Regions from separate parts of the Streptomyces sp. NPDC048196 genome, predicted to be linked through region 1. Evidence: riboswitches for the same ligand, from Rfam matches in the RefSeq annotation. Region 1 holds a riboswitch; each other region holds the start of a gene.

Evidence for each region. A riboswitch is a leader RNA that binds a small molecule or an ion and turns the genes downstream of it on or off. The one in region 1 is predicted to bind cobalamin.
Region 2: another riboswitch for cobalamin. It lies ahead of AB0E02_RS20100 (HoxN/HupN/NixA family nickel/cobalt transporter); the one in region 1 lies ahead of cobN (cobaltochelatase subunit CobN).
Region 3: another riboswitch for cobalamin. It lies ahead of metE (5-methyltetrahydropteroyltriglutamate--homocysteine S-methyltransferase); the one in region 1 lies ahead of cobN (cobaltochelatase subunit CobN).

What each region holds. Positions count from the first base shown of each region.
Region 1 is NZ_JBEZMM010000060.1:13,489-17,857, reverse strand. It holds gene AB0E02_RS34345 (precorrin-8X methylmutase) at 1-365, opposite strand, end outside; partial or broken gene cobG (precorrin-3B synthase) at 546-1,772, opposite strand; cobalamin riboswitch at 1,988-2,116, shown strand; gene cobN (cobaltochelatase subunit CobN) at 2,153-4,369, shown strand, end outside.
Region 2 is NZ_JBEZMM010000019.1:54,034-58,402, forward strand. It holds gene AB0E02_RS20085 (oxidoreductase) at 1-215, shown strand, start outside; gene AB0E02_RS20090 (helix-turn-helix transcriptional regulator) at 359-802, shown strand; gene AB0E02_RS20095 (VOC family protein) at 813-1,223, shown strand; gene AB0E02_RS20100 (HoxN/HupN/NixA family nickel/cobalt transporter) at 1,329-2,438, opposite strand; cobalamin riboswitch at 2,469-2,684, opposite strand; gene AB0E02_RS20105 (metalloregulator ArsR/SmtB family transcription factor) at 2,766-3,173, shown strand; gene AB0E02_RS20110 (carbohydrate ABC transporter permease) at 3,166-4,044, opposite strand; gene AB0E02_RS20115 (ABC transporter permease subunit) at 4,041-4,369, opposite strand, start outside.
Region 3 is NZ_JBEZMM010000006.1:116,422-120,790, forward strand. It holds gene metE (5-methyltetrahydropteroyltriglutamate--homocysteine S-methyltransferase) at 1-2,012, opposite strand, end outside; cobalamin riboswitch at 2,188-2,410, opposite strand; gene AB0E02_RS09790 (SpoIIE family protein phosphatase) at 2,425-4,369, opposite strand, start outside.

The DNA.
Region 1 (4,369 bases):
TCCAGGGCCGCGGCGCTGCGGGTGGTGCCCATCCGGGCGGCCAGGTCCGGCACCGCGGGGTCGGCGAGCGTGCAGAGCACCTCGTTGCCGGCCGGCAGCCGCTTGCGGGTGACGCCGCTGGCGACCATGTTGGCGTCGCAGAGGATCGGCGCGCCGTCGCGCAGCGCCTTGCGGGCGGCGGTCACCACACCGGGGGTGAAGGCCAGATCGCGTACGAGGTCGACCATGCCGCAGGCGTGGATCATCCGGACCGCGACCCGGCTGACGTCGGCGGGCAGGCCGGCGAGGTCCGCCTCGGCGCGGATGGTGGCGAAGGACTGGCGGTAGATCTCCGCACCGTCCTTCTCGTAGTCGAACGCGGTCACTCTGGCCTCGTTTCTGGCGTTCCTGGTGTTGCGGGTGGTGCTGTCGGTTGCGGTTGCGGTTGCGGTTGCTGTCGCCGGCGGCGTCGGCCGCGGTGCGTCCGGGCCGACGACCGCGACCCGGTACCCCGCCTCCGTCGCCAGTACGTCGATCCAGGTGCCGTGCGGATGCCCGCAGCGGCGCTCGCAGCCGGACCAGTAGAGGGGGGCTGCCGCCGGCACGGGGACGGATGCGGGGAGGCCCGGCGGCAGAGGTGTGCCTGCCTCGACCGCGGCCGTCACGTCCGCGCGGACGTCGGTAAGGGACTTGGCGCAGCCCGGTCGGCCGGTGCAGGCGCCGATGCGGTGCCAGGGCGAGGACGGGTCGGTGACCAGGCCGGCGGCGGCCAGTTCGCGGAGGCGGGGCGCGGCCGCGGCGGCCAACAGGCCGGGGACGACGATGCCGCGCCACGGGGTGAGGCGGAGTTCGCCGGATCCGTCGTCGGCCGCGAGGGAGGCGAGCAGCCGCCACTGGGCCACCGACAGCCTGCCGAGCGGCGCGAGTACGGACAGCGCGCGGCGGCCGTCGCGGCCCTCGATGATGCCGGGGGCGGAGGAGTCCGCGTGGTGGACCACCGGCTCGGCCGCACCTACCCCCTCCGCCACGTACGACGTCTCGATGCCCGCCGCGCGCAGCCGCTCCGCCACGTCCCGCGCCGACAGTGCGTGGCCCTCGGGGAGTTCGCGCACCCGCCAGGCGCCGGTGTCGCCGGCCTGCGCGGTGGTCAGGAACGTCTCGGCGGCGGCCAGTGCCGCGCGCGGTGCGTCCGGGCCGGCGATCCGCAGCGTCGCCGGGTCGTCGCCGACCCGCAGCAGCGCCCCGCCGCCGGCCGTCCCGTCACCCGTGATGCCCGATTCTGCGACCAAGGTCACATCGCCGCCGAGCGCCGCCACATCGCCCCGCCCGTCGTCCAGGACGAACAGGAAGCGGCCGGACAGCGCGGTCGCGGAGTCGCTCGCGCACAGCAGCTCGTCCAGCCGGCGGGCCCACCACCGCACGTCAGCAGGGGTGTTCCGGTCCAGTCCGGCCAGCGGGGAGGCGAGGATGTTGCGGATGCGTTCGTGGCGTTCGGACGGCAGCAGGCCGGCGTCGTGCAGCAGCTCGGCGAGGCGGCCGCCGCAGCCGTCCGGCAGGCCGCGCAGCTCGACGTTGCCGCGCGAGGTCAGGGACAGCCGACCGTCACCGAGCAGGTCCGCGGCATCGGCCAGCGCGTGCGCCTGACGGACCGTCAAGTCACCGGCGGGGATGCGTACTCGGGCGAGATGGCCGTCGGCGGCGGGATGCAGCCGCAGTGCTCCCGGGCAGGCGTCACCGCGGGCCCGCACGGGCGGCTCGGCCCGTCGGGGCCGTGGTGAGGGGGAGGGCGGCATGGCGGCGAGCATACCTACGACGGTGCGCGACCGATCCGGGGCGGATCAGGCCATGAAACGGACGAATCCGGCCACCGTGGCCCGGGTCCCGGGGGCCCGCGTCCCGGGCGTGCGGAAGCCGCCACCCGCGGTGGCGCCCCGGCCCCGCCGAGGCCCGCTTACCTCCTCCGCCCGCAGCCCTTACTATGCAGGTCGGCGGGTCGGCTGACCCGTCGGACGCCAGCGACGGCGCCGGGCCCTTGGGCCCGAGGGAGGAAGCCCGGTGAGAATCCGGCGCGGTCCCGCCACTGTGAACCCGGCCGGTGCCGGGTGAGTCAGGAACTCCCGCCGTCCTTACGACCACCCGGGGCGCGGACACCCCGAGGAAGGCCAGCGCTCGCATGCTGCATTCGTCCGGGGACCACCCCGCGGCCCCCCGAATCCTGCTGCTGTCGACCTCCGACACCGACCTGCTCAGTGCCCGCGCGGCCACCGGCCCGGTGGCGTACCGGCTCGCCAACCCCGCCCGCCTCGACGTCACCGGGCTGCCCGACCTGCTCGACGGCACCGACCTCGTCGTCGTACGCCTCCTCGGCGGCATCCGCGCCTGGCAAGAGGGACTCGACCTGCTGCTCGCCGAGGACCAGCACCGGCCGGTGGTCGTCCTCACCGGCGAACAGGCCCCGGACGCCCAGCTCATGGAGCAGTCCACGGTCCCGGTCGGCATCGCGGCCGAGGCGCACGCCTACCTGGCGCACGGCGGCCCGGGCAACCTCGAACAGCTCGCCCGCTTCCTCTCCGACACCGTGCTGCTCACCGGCCACGGCTTCGAACCGCCCGTGCCCGCCCCGACCTGGGGCCGGCTGGAGCGCCCGGCCGCCGACGGCACCGGCCCGGTCGTGGCCGTGCTCTACTACCGCGCCCACCACATGAGCGGCAACACCGGCTTCGTGCACGAACTGTGCGCGCAGATCGAGACGGCCGGCGGCCGCCCGCTCCCCCTCTACGTCGCCTCGCTCCGCGCCCCCGAGCCCGAACTCATCGACGCGCTGCGGACCACCGACGCCATCGTCACCACCGTCCTCGCCGCCGGCGGCACCAGGCCCGCCGAGGCCGGCGCCGGCGGCGACGACGAGTCCTGGGACGCGGGCGCGCTGGCCGCCCTCGACGTCCCGATCCTCCAGGCGCTGTGCCTGACCGGGCCGCGCAGCGCCTGGGAGGAGAACGACGAGGGCCTCTCGCCGCTCGACGCCGCCTCGCAGATCGCCGTGCCCGAGTTCGACGGCCGGCTGATCACCGTTCCGTTCTCCTTCAAGGAGGTCGACGAGGACGGCCTCCCGGTCTACGTCGCCGACCCCGAGCGCGCCGCCCGGGTCGCCGGCATCGCACTGCGCCACGCCCGGCTGCGCCACCTCCCCAATGCCGAGAAGCGCCTCGCGCTGGTCCTCTCCGCCTACCCGACCAAGCACTCCCGCATCGGCAACGCCGTCGGACTGGACACCCCGGCCTCCGCCGTCGAACTGCTGCGGCGGCTGCGCGCGGACGGCTACGACTTCGGCGACGAGAGTGCCGAGCCGGTGCCCGGCCTCGAATCCGGTGACGGCGACGAGCTGATCTACGCCCTCATCGAGGCCGGCGGCCACGACCAGGAGTGGCTCACCGAGGAGCAGCTGGCCCGCAACCCCGTCCGCATCCCGGCCGCCGACTACAGGCGCTGGTACGCCACCCTCCCGGAGGCGCTGCGCACTTCGGTGGAGGAGCACTGGGGGCCGCCGCCGGGCGAGATGTTCGTGGACCGCACCCACAACCCCGACGGCGACATCGTGCTCGCCGCGCTGCGCCGCGGCAATCTGCTGGTCCTCATCCAGCCGCCGCGCGGCTTCGGCGAGAACCCGATCGCGATCTACCACGACCCCGATCTGCCGCCGTCCCACCACTACCTCGCCGCCTACCGCTGGATCGCCGCGTCCCGCGCGGACGGCGGGTTCGGCGCGGACGCCATGGTCCACCTCGGCAAGCACGGCAACCTGGAGTGGCTGCCCGGCAAGAACGCCGGCCTGTCCGCGGCCTGCGGCCCGGACGCCGCCCTCGGCGACCTCCCGCTGGTCTACCCCTTCCTGGTGAACGACCCCGGCGAGGGCACCCAGGCCAAGCGCCGGGTGCACGCCACCCTCGTCGACCACCTCGTCCCGCCGATGGCCCGCGCCGACTCCTACGGCGACATCGCGCGCCTGGAGCAGCTGCTCGACGAGTACGCGCAGATCTCCGCCATGGACCCGGCCAAGCTGCCCGCCATCCGCGCCCAGATCTGGACGCTGATCCAGGCCGCCAAGCTCGACCACGACCTCGGTCTGGAGGAGCGCCCGGACGACGACGGCTTCGACGACTTCCTGCTGCACGTCGACGGCTGGCTGTGCGAGGTCAAGGACGCCCAGATCCGCGACGGTCTGCACGTCCTGGGCGCCGCGCCGTCCGGTGAGGCCCGGGTCAACCTCGTCCTGGCCATCCTCCGCGCCCGGCAGATCTGGGGCGGCACCTCCGCCCTGCCCGGCCTGCGCGAGGCCCTCGGCCTCGACGAGTCCGCCGCGACCCGCACCACCGCCGACGAGGCCGAGGCC
Region 2 (4,369 bases), on a different contig from region 1:
AGACGCCACAACAGGGCGCGGCCACCGCGGTCTGGGCCGCGACCTCACCGCTGCTCGACGCGTACGGCGGTGCCTACTGCCAGGACTGCGACCTCGCGGACCCGGCCGACACCGACGACATGCTCGTCGGCGGTGTCAAACCCTGGGCCACCGACCCCGAAGCCGCCGCCCGCCTCTGGGAACTCTCCAGCGCCCTCACGGAGACGGATTTCTGAGCCGTCCGGGCGTCGCCGGCCGCCCTCGCCCGTGCCCGCGGTAACCGTCCGGCGGAAGTGACCGGCGTGACCGGCGCTCCCCGGCTCCCGCCGGACACCTGCGGTGCTGGGCAACGCCGACGGGACGTGGCACGATCGCGCTCGTGACCAGCAGACCCACCACGGCCCAGTCCCTGCGCGATCTCGCGCTGCTGCGCCGCGTCCGCGACCGGATCGACCGGGAGTACGCCCAGCCGCTGAACGTCGAGGCGCTCGCCCGTGGCGTGAACATGTCGGCCGGGCACCTCAGCCGCCAGTTCCGGCTGGCGTACGGCGAGTCCCCGTACTCCTACCTGATGACGCGGCGCATCGAGCGCGCGATGGCCCTCCTGCGCCGTGGCGACCTCAGCGTCACCGAGGTCTGTTTCGCGGTGGGCTGCTCGTCACTGGGCACCTTCAGCACGCGCTTCACCGAGCTGGTCGGGATGCCGCCCAGTGCCTACCGGCGCCAGGCGGCGCTCGCACCGGCGGAGCTGCCGCCGTGCCTGGCGAAGCAGGTGACCAGACCGATCAGGAATCGAGAAGCGCAGGTCACCGAGCGGCTCTAGCGTGGGAGCCATGGACATCACCATTCACACCAGCTTCCTCCCGCACGACGACCCGGACGCCTCCCTGGCCTTCTACCGCGACACCCTCGGCTTCGAGGTCCGCAACGACGTCGGGAACGGCAAGATGCGCTGGATCACGGTCGGCCCCGCAGGCCAGCCCGACACGTCGATCCTCCTGGCGCCGCCGGCCGCCGACCCCGGGGTCACCGACGACGAGCGCCGCACCATCACCGAGATGATGGCCAAGGGCACCTACGGCTGGATCCTGCTGGCCACCAAGGACCTCGACGGCACCTTCGAACGGGTGCAGGCCGGCGACGCCGAGGTCGTCCAGGAGCCGACCGAGCAGCCGTACGGCATCCGCGACTGCGCCTTCCGCGACCCCGCCGGCAATCTGATCCGCATCCAGGAGCTGCGCTGAGCCTGCCGGCGAGCGTAGCCATGACCACGGGGAGGGGGCGGGGCCGCGACGCCCCGCCCCCTCCGCCTGCCGGGTGAGCGCGTCGTCACGCGCCGGAACGCGGCCTCAGCCCGTGCCGGCGGAGCGCGCCGCCCAGCGCTTCTCGACGCCGGCCAGGCGCCAGTACGCCAGCGCCGCGGCCCACACCACCACGAACAGGCCGACGATGATGAAGCCGACGTTGTCGAGGTCGAGGCCGGAGACCCAGCCGGTCACCGGGTCGCTGAGGCCGAGCTTGTCGTGGAGCACGGTCACCAGCTCGATGGTGCCGATGAAGAGCGCGACGGCGATCGACAGGCCGGTGATGGTGAGGTTGTAGTAGACCTTGCGCACCGGGTTGGAGAACGCCCACTGGTAGGCGAAGTTCATGAAGGTGCCGTCGAGGGTGTCGAACAGGCTCATGCCCGCGGCGAAGAGCAGCGGCAGGCACAGGACCGCGTACCAGGGCAGGCCGGCCGCGGCGCCGCTGCCCGCCATCACCATCAGGGTGACCTCGGTGGCGGTGTCGAAGCCGAGCCCGAAGAGGAAGCCGAGCGGGAACATCTGGCCGGGGCGGGAGATGGAGCGGGTGAAGCGGCCCAGGAAGCGGTTCATGAAGCCCCGCGAATCCAGCTGCTGCTCCAGCTCCGCCTCGTCGAAGCGGCCTTCGCGCATCCCGCGGAACACCCGCCAGATCCCGGTCAGCGCAATGAGGTTGAGGGCCGCGATGAGGTAGAGGAACGTGCCCGAGACCGTGGTGCCGACGGTGCCGAGGATCTGGTGGGTGCGGGATTCGTCGTTGAGGAGGGTGCCGGCGAGCTGGGCACCGCCGGCGACGAGGGCGGCCATGACGACCACCACGCTGGAGTGGCCGAGGGCGAACCAGAAGCCGACCGACACCGGACGCTTGCCGTCGGCCATCAGCTTGCGGGTGGTGTTGTCGATCGCGGCGATGTGGTCGGCGTCGAAGGCGTGCCGCATGCCCAGGGTGTAGGCGGTGATGCCGAGTCCGACGCCGAAGACCTGGCTGCCGACGGAGTAGTGGTGGGGCACCACGAGCAGGAACAGCACGCCGAAGGCGACGACGTGCAGCCCGGCTATGACGGCCATCAGGCCCGCGGTGCGGACGGTGTCCTGCCGGCGCCAGCGGAACGTGGCGAGGGCAGGGGTGGTCGGGGTATCGGTGGACAGGGCCATCCGGCGGTCACGCTCCAGCACCTCGTGGATCACTTCGTGAGATGCCGTGGCCGGTCTCCTGGCTTACGGGTGCACGCGTCCTGCCCCGCCTTCCCGGCCGCAGGCTGCGGTCAGTGGCGTCGTACGCGCACCGTGCGCGTAGCGAAAAGGGTGGAAACTCCCCGATCACAGTGGCGAGGGCCGCTCCGGTCTGGGACCACGAGGTCCGTCACCGGCTTCCCGAGCACCACGGCGCGCCAACCTTACGGGTCGTCCGACGATCCCTTCAAGCCTGCACAACTGTGCAGGTATCCAAGATCACATTCTGTGACCTGCAAAGATGTCCTCATGCATCTCGTCCCGGCCGAGCGCGCCGACCACCGCACCATCGACGGCCACCGCGTCTGCGACGCCATCGCGGCCATCGGTGAGCCGGGCGAGGTCCGGGCCTGGGCCGACCGCTTCGCCCTGCTCGCCGATCCCGGACGCCTCGCCCTGCTGCTCGCCCTCCACCGGGCCGGCCCCATCGCCGTCTCCGACCTGGCGGTCGCCACCGGCATGAAGGACACCGCGGTCTCCCAGGCACTGCGCCTGCTCCGGGCCGCCGGAGTGGTCGAGGGCGCCAAGGACGGCCGGGTGGTGCGCTACCGCGTGGTCGACGACGCGACCGCGGAACTGCTGACGCAGTGCACGACGGCGGGGCCCGCCGTGCTGGACAGCGGACCCCGCGCCGTGCGGTCGCCCCGGACTACTTGACCGAACCGGCCATGATCCCCTGGACGAAGTGCCGTTGGAACGCGAAGAACACGATCAGCGGCACGATCAGGGACAGGAAGGCGCCGGGCGCCAGCACGCCGATGTTGCTGCCGAACTGCCGCATCTGCGACTGCAGGGCGACCGTCAGCGGCTGCGACTCGTTGTCCGCGAAGAGCAGGGCGACCAGCATGTCGTTCCAGACCCACAGGAACTGGAAGATGGCCAGGCTGGCGATGGCCGGGCGGCCCAGCGGAAGGATCAGCTGGGAGAAGATCCGCCATTCCCCGCCGCCGTCCATCCGCGCGGCCTCCAGCATCTCCTTGGGAATCTCCGCGAAGTAGTTGCGCAGCAGGAAGATGGCGAACGGCAGACCGTACGCGGTGTGGAACAGGATGACACCCGGGATGGAGCCGAACAGGCCGAGCGCGCCGAACAGTTTGGCCACCGGCAGCAGGCCGATCTGCACCGGCACCACCAGCATGGCGACCACGACCAGGAAGATCCAGTCCCGGCCAGGGAAGTCCATCCAGGCGAAGGCGTAGCCGGCCAGTGCGGCGATCACCACGACGGCGATCGTGGTGGGCACCGAGATCAGCACGGTGTTCCAGAAGGCCTGGACGATGCCCGAATCCTTCAGCAGCGCCGCGTAGTTGTCGAGCGACAGCCGGCCGGGCGCGGTCAGCGCGGTCCACCAGCCGCTGTTGGCGTTCGCCTCCTCCGTACGCAGCGAGGAGATGAACAGGCCGGCGGCCGGGGTGAGCCAGACCAGGCCGATGACCAGCAGGAACAGCTGGATCACGGCCCGGCTGAGCCGCTTCGCCGGGCGGGCCGACCGCCTGCGCGGCGGGACGGTTTGCTGGACGGTGGTCATGACTGGCTCCTGCGGAAGCGACGGATGTTGAGGGCCATGGCCGGCACCACCAGGAGCAGCAGCAGGACGCCGAGGGCGCTGCCCAGTCCCTGGTTGTTGCCGCCGCCGAAGGAGACCAGCCACATCTGCAGGGCCAGGACGTTGGCGTCCTGCTGTACGGGCCCGGGCGCGATGATGTAGACGAGGTCGAAGACCTTCATCACGTTGATCACCATCGTCACGAACACCACGCCCAGGACGGGCCCGAGCAGTGGCACGGTGATCCGGCGGAAGACCTGCCACTCGTTGGCGCCGTCCATCCGCGCGGCCTCCAGCACGTCCCGCG
Region 3 (4,369 bases), on a different contig from region 1:
GCGAGGATGTCGCCGAACTCGGCGTAGCACATATGGGTGTGGATCTGGGTGTCCGGGCGTACGCCGCCGGTGGTCAGCCGGAACGCCTCGGTGGCCCAGGCCAGGTACGCCGGGCGGGCGTCGGCGCGCAGCGGAAGGGTCTCACGCAGGGCCGGCTCGTCGACCTGGATGACCGAAGTCCCGGCCGCCTCAAGGTCGTTGACCTCGTCGCGCAGGGCGAGGGCGACCTGGCGGGCGGTGTCGGCGAGCGGCTGGTCATCGCGGACGAAGGACCAGGCGAGCATGGTGACCGGGCCGGTGAGCATGCCCTTGACGGGCCGGCCGGTGAGCGACTGGGCGTAGGTCGTCCAGCGCACGGTCATGGGCTCGGGGCGGGCGAGGTCACCGGCGAGGATCGGCGGGCGGACGTAGCGGGTGCCGTAGGACTGGACCCAGCCGTGCCGGGTGGCGAGGTAGCCGGAGAGCTGTTCGGCGAAGTACTGGACCATGTCGTTGCGTTCGGGCTCGCCGTGCACCAGGACGTCGAGCCCGGCCTTCTCCTGGAAGGAGATCACTTCCTGGATCTCGGCCTTGATGCGTTCCTCGTAGGCGACGGCATCGATGCGGCCGGCCCGCAGGTCGGCCCGGGCGGTGCGCAGTTCGCCGGTCTGCGGGAAGGAACCGATGGTGGTCGTCGGGAGCAGCGGCAGCGAGAGCTGGGCGCGCTGCGCGGCGGCCCGCCGGTCGTACGGCTGTGAGCGGCGGGTGTCGCGGTCCGTGACGGCCGCGGCCCGGGCACGTACGGCGGGGACGCGGGTGATCGGCGAAGCGGCACGGGAGGCCAGGTCGGCGCGGTTGGCGGCGAGTTCGGCGGCGATGGTTTCCGTGCCGCGGCCGAGACCACGGGCCAGGGTGACGACCTCGATGGTCTTCTGACGGGCGAAGGCCAGCCAGCGCAGGATCTGCGGGTCGATGTCGTGTTCGGCGGCGGTGTCGAGGGGGATGTGCAGGAGGGAGCAGGACGCGGCGACATCGATATGTCCGGCGAGTCCGAGGAGGGTGCCGAGGGTGGACAGCGACTTCTCGAGGTCGTTGATCCAGATGTTCCGGCCGTTGACCACGCCGGCGACCAGCCGCTTGCCGGGCAGGCCGCCGACGGCGGCGAGGTCGTCGAGTTGGGCGGCCGCGGCCCCGGTGAAGTCCAGCGCGAGCCCGTCCACCGGCGTCCTGGCCAGTACGGGCAGGGCCTCACCCAGGCGGTCGAAGTACGAGGCGACCAGCAGCTTCGGCCGGCCGGTGAGGGCGCCGAGCTCTCGGTAGGCGCGCTCGGCGGCGTTCAGTTCGGCCGGGGTGCGGTCCTGGACGAGGGCCGGCTCGTCGAGCTGCACCCATGCGGCGCCGGCCGCGTGCAGGTCGGCGAGGACCTCGGCGTACACCGGCAGCAGGCGGTCCAGGAGGGTGAGCGGCTCGAAGCCGGCGGCGACACCGGGCGCGGGCTTGGCGAGCAGCAGGTAGGTGACGGGGCCGACGAGGACGGGGCGCGGGGTGTGGCCGAGTGCGAGCGCTTCGCGCAGCTCACCGACCTGCTTGGCCGAGTCGGTGGTGAACACCGTGTCCGGGCCCAACTCCGGCACCAGATAGTGGTAATTGGTGTCGAACCACTTGGTCATCTCCAGTGGCGCGACGTCCTGGGTGCCGCGGGCCATGGCGAAGTAGCCGTCGAGCGGGTCGGCGGCGACGGCGTCCCGGTGGCGTCCGGGGATCGCACCCACCATGACGGTGGTGTCCAGGACATGGTCGTAGTACGAGAAGTCGCCGGTCGGGACCTCGTCGATGCCGGTGTCGGCCAGCTGCCGCCAGTTGGCGCTGCGGAGCTCGGCGGCGGTCCGCCGGAGGGCGTCGGCGGTGACCCGGCCCTTCCAGTATCCCTCTACGGCCTTCTTCAGCTCCCGTCGCGGGCCCTGCCGGGGGTAGCCGTACACGGTGGCCCGTACGGTCGCGGCCGCGGACTTCCCGGCCCCTGTCGCTGTCACGGTCACAAGAAACTCTCCTTCGCGAGCTTGTCTCCTACGGATCCCGGAGACGGAACGGAGGCGCGAAGGACGAACGAACCGGACGGAACGGCCGAAGAGTTCAGCAACGGCAGGCCACTGCCCGGTCTGTACGCCGACCCGCCCTCGAAGGTCACCGGGATGTCCGCACGTGATCCCTCACGCGCGGGCAACGGGCAGGTCTTCGGACTCGCGGGCACATCCACCCGTCGAAGGGCGGACACCTACTGGCCGTCGCTTCCCAGACCCGTCCGGGTCCAGTGCGTATGACGGCGCTCGTTCCCACTCACCGCTGCGGGGCAGTCCCGGAATCCCACCGGGTTCCCTCTTACGACGCACCTGCCTGGCGGACAGGGCGAACCAGCTGCCCGACCAGCCTAACCCCCCTCCGTGGCTATCGGCCCGTCGCGGCCGGCCGGTATTCGGTGAGCAGGAGGGCGATGTCGTCGGCGCGGTAGGAGGAGCGCTGGGCGTGGTGGAGGAGGCGGTCGGCGAGTTCGTCGAGGGAGTCGGCGCGGGCGTGGGCCATCGAGGCGCGGAGGTGGTCGATGCCCACGTCGATGGGGGTACCGCGCTCTTCGACGAGGCCGTCGGTGTAGAGGGCGAGCGCGGAGCCGGGTGGCAGGTCGACGGGGGTTTGCGGATAGTCGCTGGAGTGGTCCACGCCGAGGAGGGGGCCGGTCTCCAGGTCCAGTACGTCGGTGTGTCCATCAGGGTGGCGGAGCAGGGGCGGCGGGTGACCCGCGCGAACGGCCCGGACGCGGTGGCCGGCGGGGTCGAGGTGGAGGTAGCAGCAGCTGGCGAGGAGGCCGGTGCCGAGGTCGATGAGGGTGCGGTTGGCGCCCGCCAGGACGTCGCCGGGGGCGTGCCCCACCGCGACGAACGCCCGTACCGCGCTGCGGAGTTGGGCCATGGTGGCGGCCGCCGCGATGCTGTGTCCCTCGACGTCCCCGATGACCAGGGACACGCCGTCGGTGGCCGGGATGACGTCGTACCAGTCACCGCCGATGTCCATGCCGCTGGTGCAGGGGAGGTAGCGGGCCGTGGTCCGCAGGTCGGGGAGGGCCGGGAGCCGGTGCGGCAGCAGGGCCTGTTGGAGGCCGCGGGCGAGGGCGAATTCGGAGTCGTAGAGCCGTGCGCGTTCCAGGGCCTGGGCGATCAGGCCGGCGAGCGCGGTGAGCACGCTGCGGTCCTTGGCCGTGAAGTGATGGATCTCGTCGAAGCCGAGGACACAGGTGCCGGCGGGGCGGCCGGAGGCGATCAGCGGGAGGTACGCCCAGGAGTTCACGCCGCCGACCGGGATACCGGGGTACCCCTGGGAGAGGCTCTGCTGTGACTCGATGAAGAGCGGGACGCCGGAGGTCAGGGTTTCGGTGCCGGGCAGCGGCGCGTGCAGCGGCATGCCGTCCAGCCAGTCGAGGAAGCCCTCGTGGTGGCCGGTGTGGAAGATCAGCTGCATCGTGCCGTCACGGACCGCGTAGAGGGCGAGTTGCTGGCCGCCGAACGCCGGAAGGAGCTGCTCGGCGACGACTTCGCAGACCTGGTGGGTGGTGACCGCCTCGGTCAGCGCACTGCCCAGTTGCAGGACGTGGTACATGACGCCCAGCCGGGCCGGTGCGGCGGCCACGGTGGTGGAGGGGGCCGGGGCGGTCGGCGATGCGGCCGGCTGTGGCGGTGCGGTCACGGTGGGCGGCCCGGCGGGTTCCGGGGCGGCGTCCGGGCGGCCGGTGGGGACCACCCGGCCGGTGACGCCGCTCGGGTCGGGGTGGAGGGAGAAGGCGAGCCACTGGTCGGGCGGGCGGCAGACGAGGAAGGACGTCGGCGTCTGCGAGACCATCGCGGACCGGTGCTGGTACTCGATCGCGGGGTCGGACAGCCACGGCAGGGCGTCCCACAGGCAGTGCCCGACCACCTCCTCGTCGCTGACGTCCAGCAACTGCTCCAGACTGCGGTTGGCGTAGCTGACCCGGCCGTCGGGGGTGAGGGAGAACAGTCCGTCCCGCAGGCGCTCGACCGCCGCGGCCGCCGCGCGGCCGGCCCGTGCGTCGACGACCACTCCGACGAGATGGGTGCGCGCCCGGTCGTCCGGCAGATCGGGGACCCGGCCCCAGAGCACCACGGTGCGGTACCCCTCGCTGCTGCCGTGCCCCTCACCGCCGCCTTCCGCGCCACCGCCCGGCCCGGCGCCCGCGCCCTCACGTACCCGCAGGGTCCGGGACACGACCCTCCCCTCGGCAGCCGCCGTACGGGCCGCGGCACGGAACGCGGCACGGTCACCGGGATGGAGACGGGAGGCCAGGGTGTCCGCCCGCGCGTCGAAGGCTTCGGGGTCGAGGCCG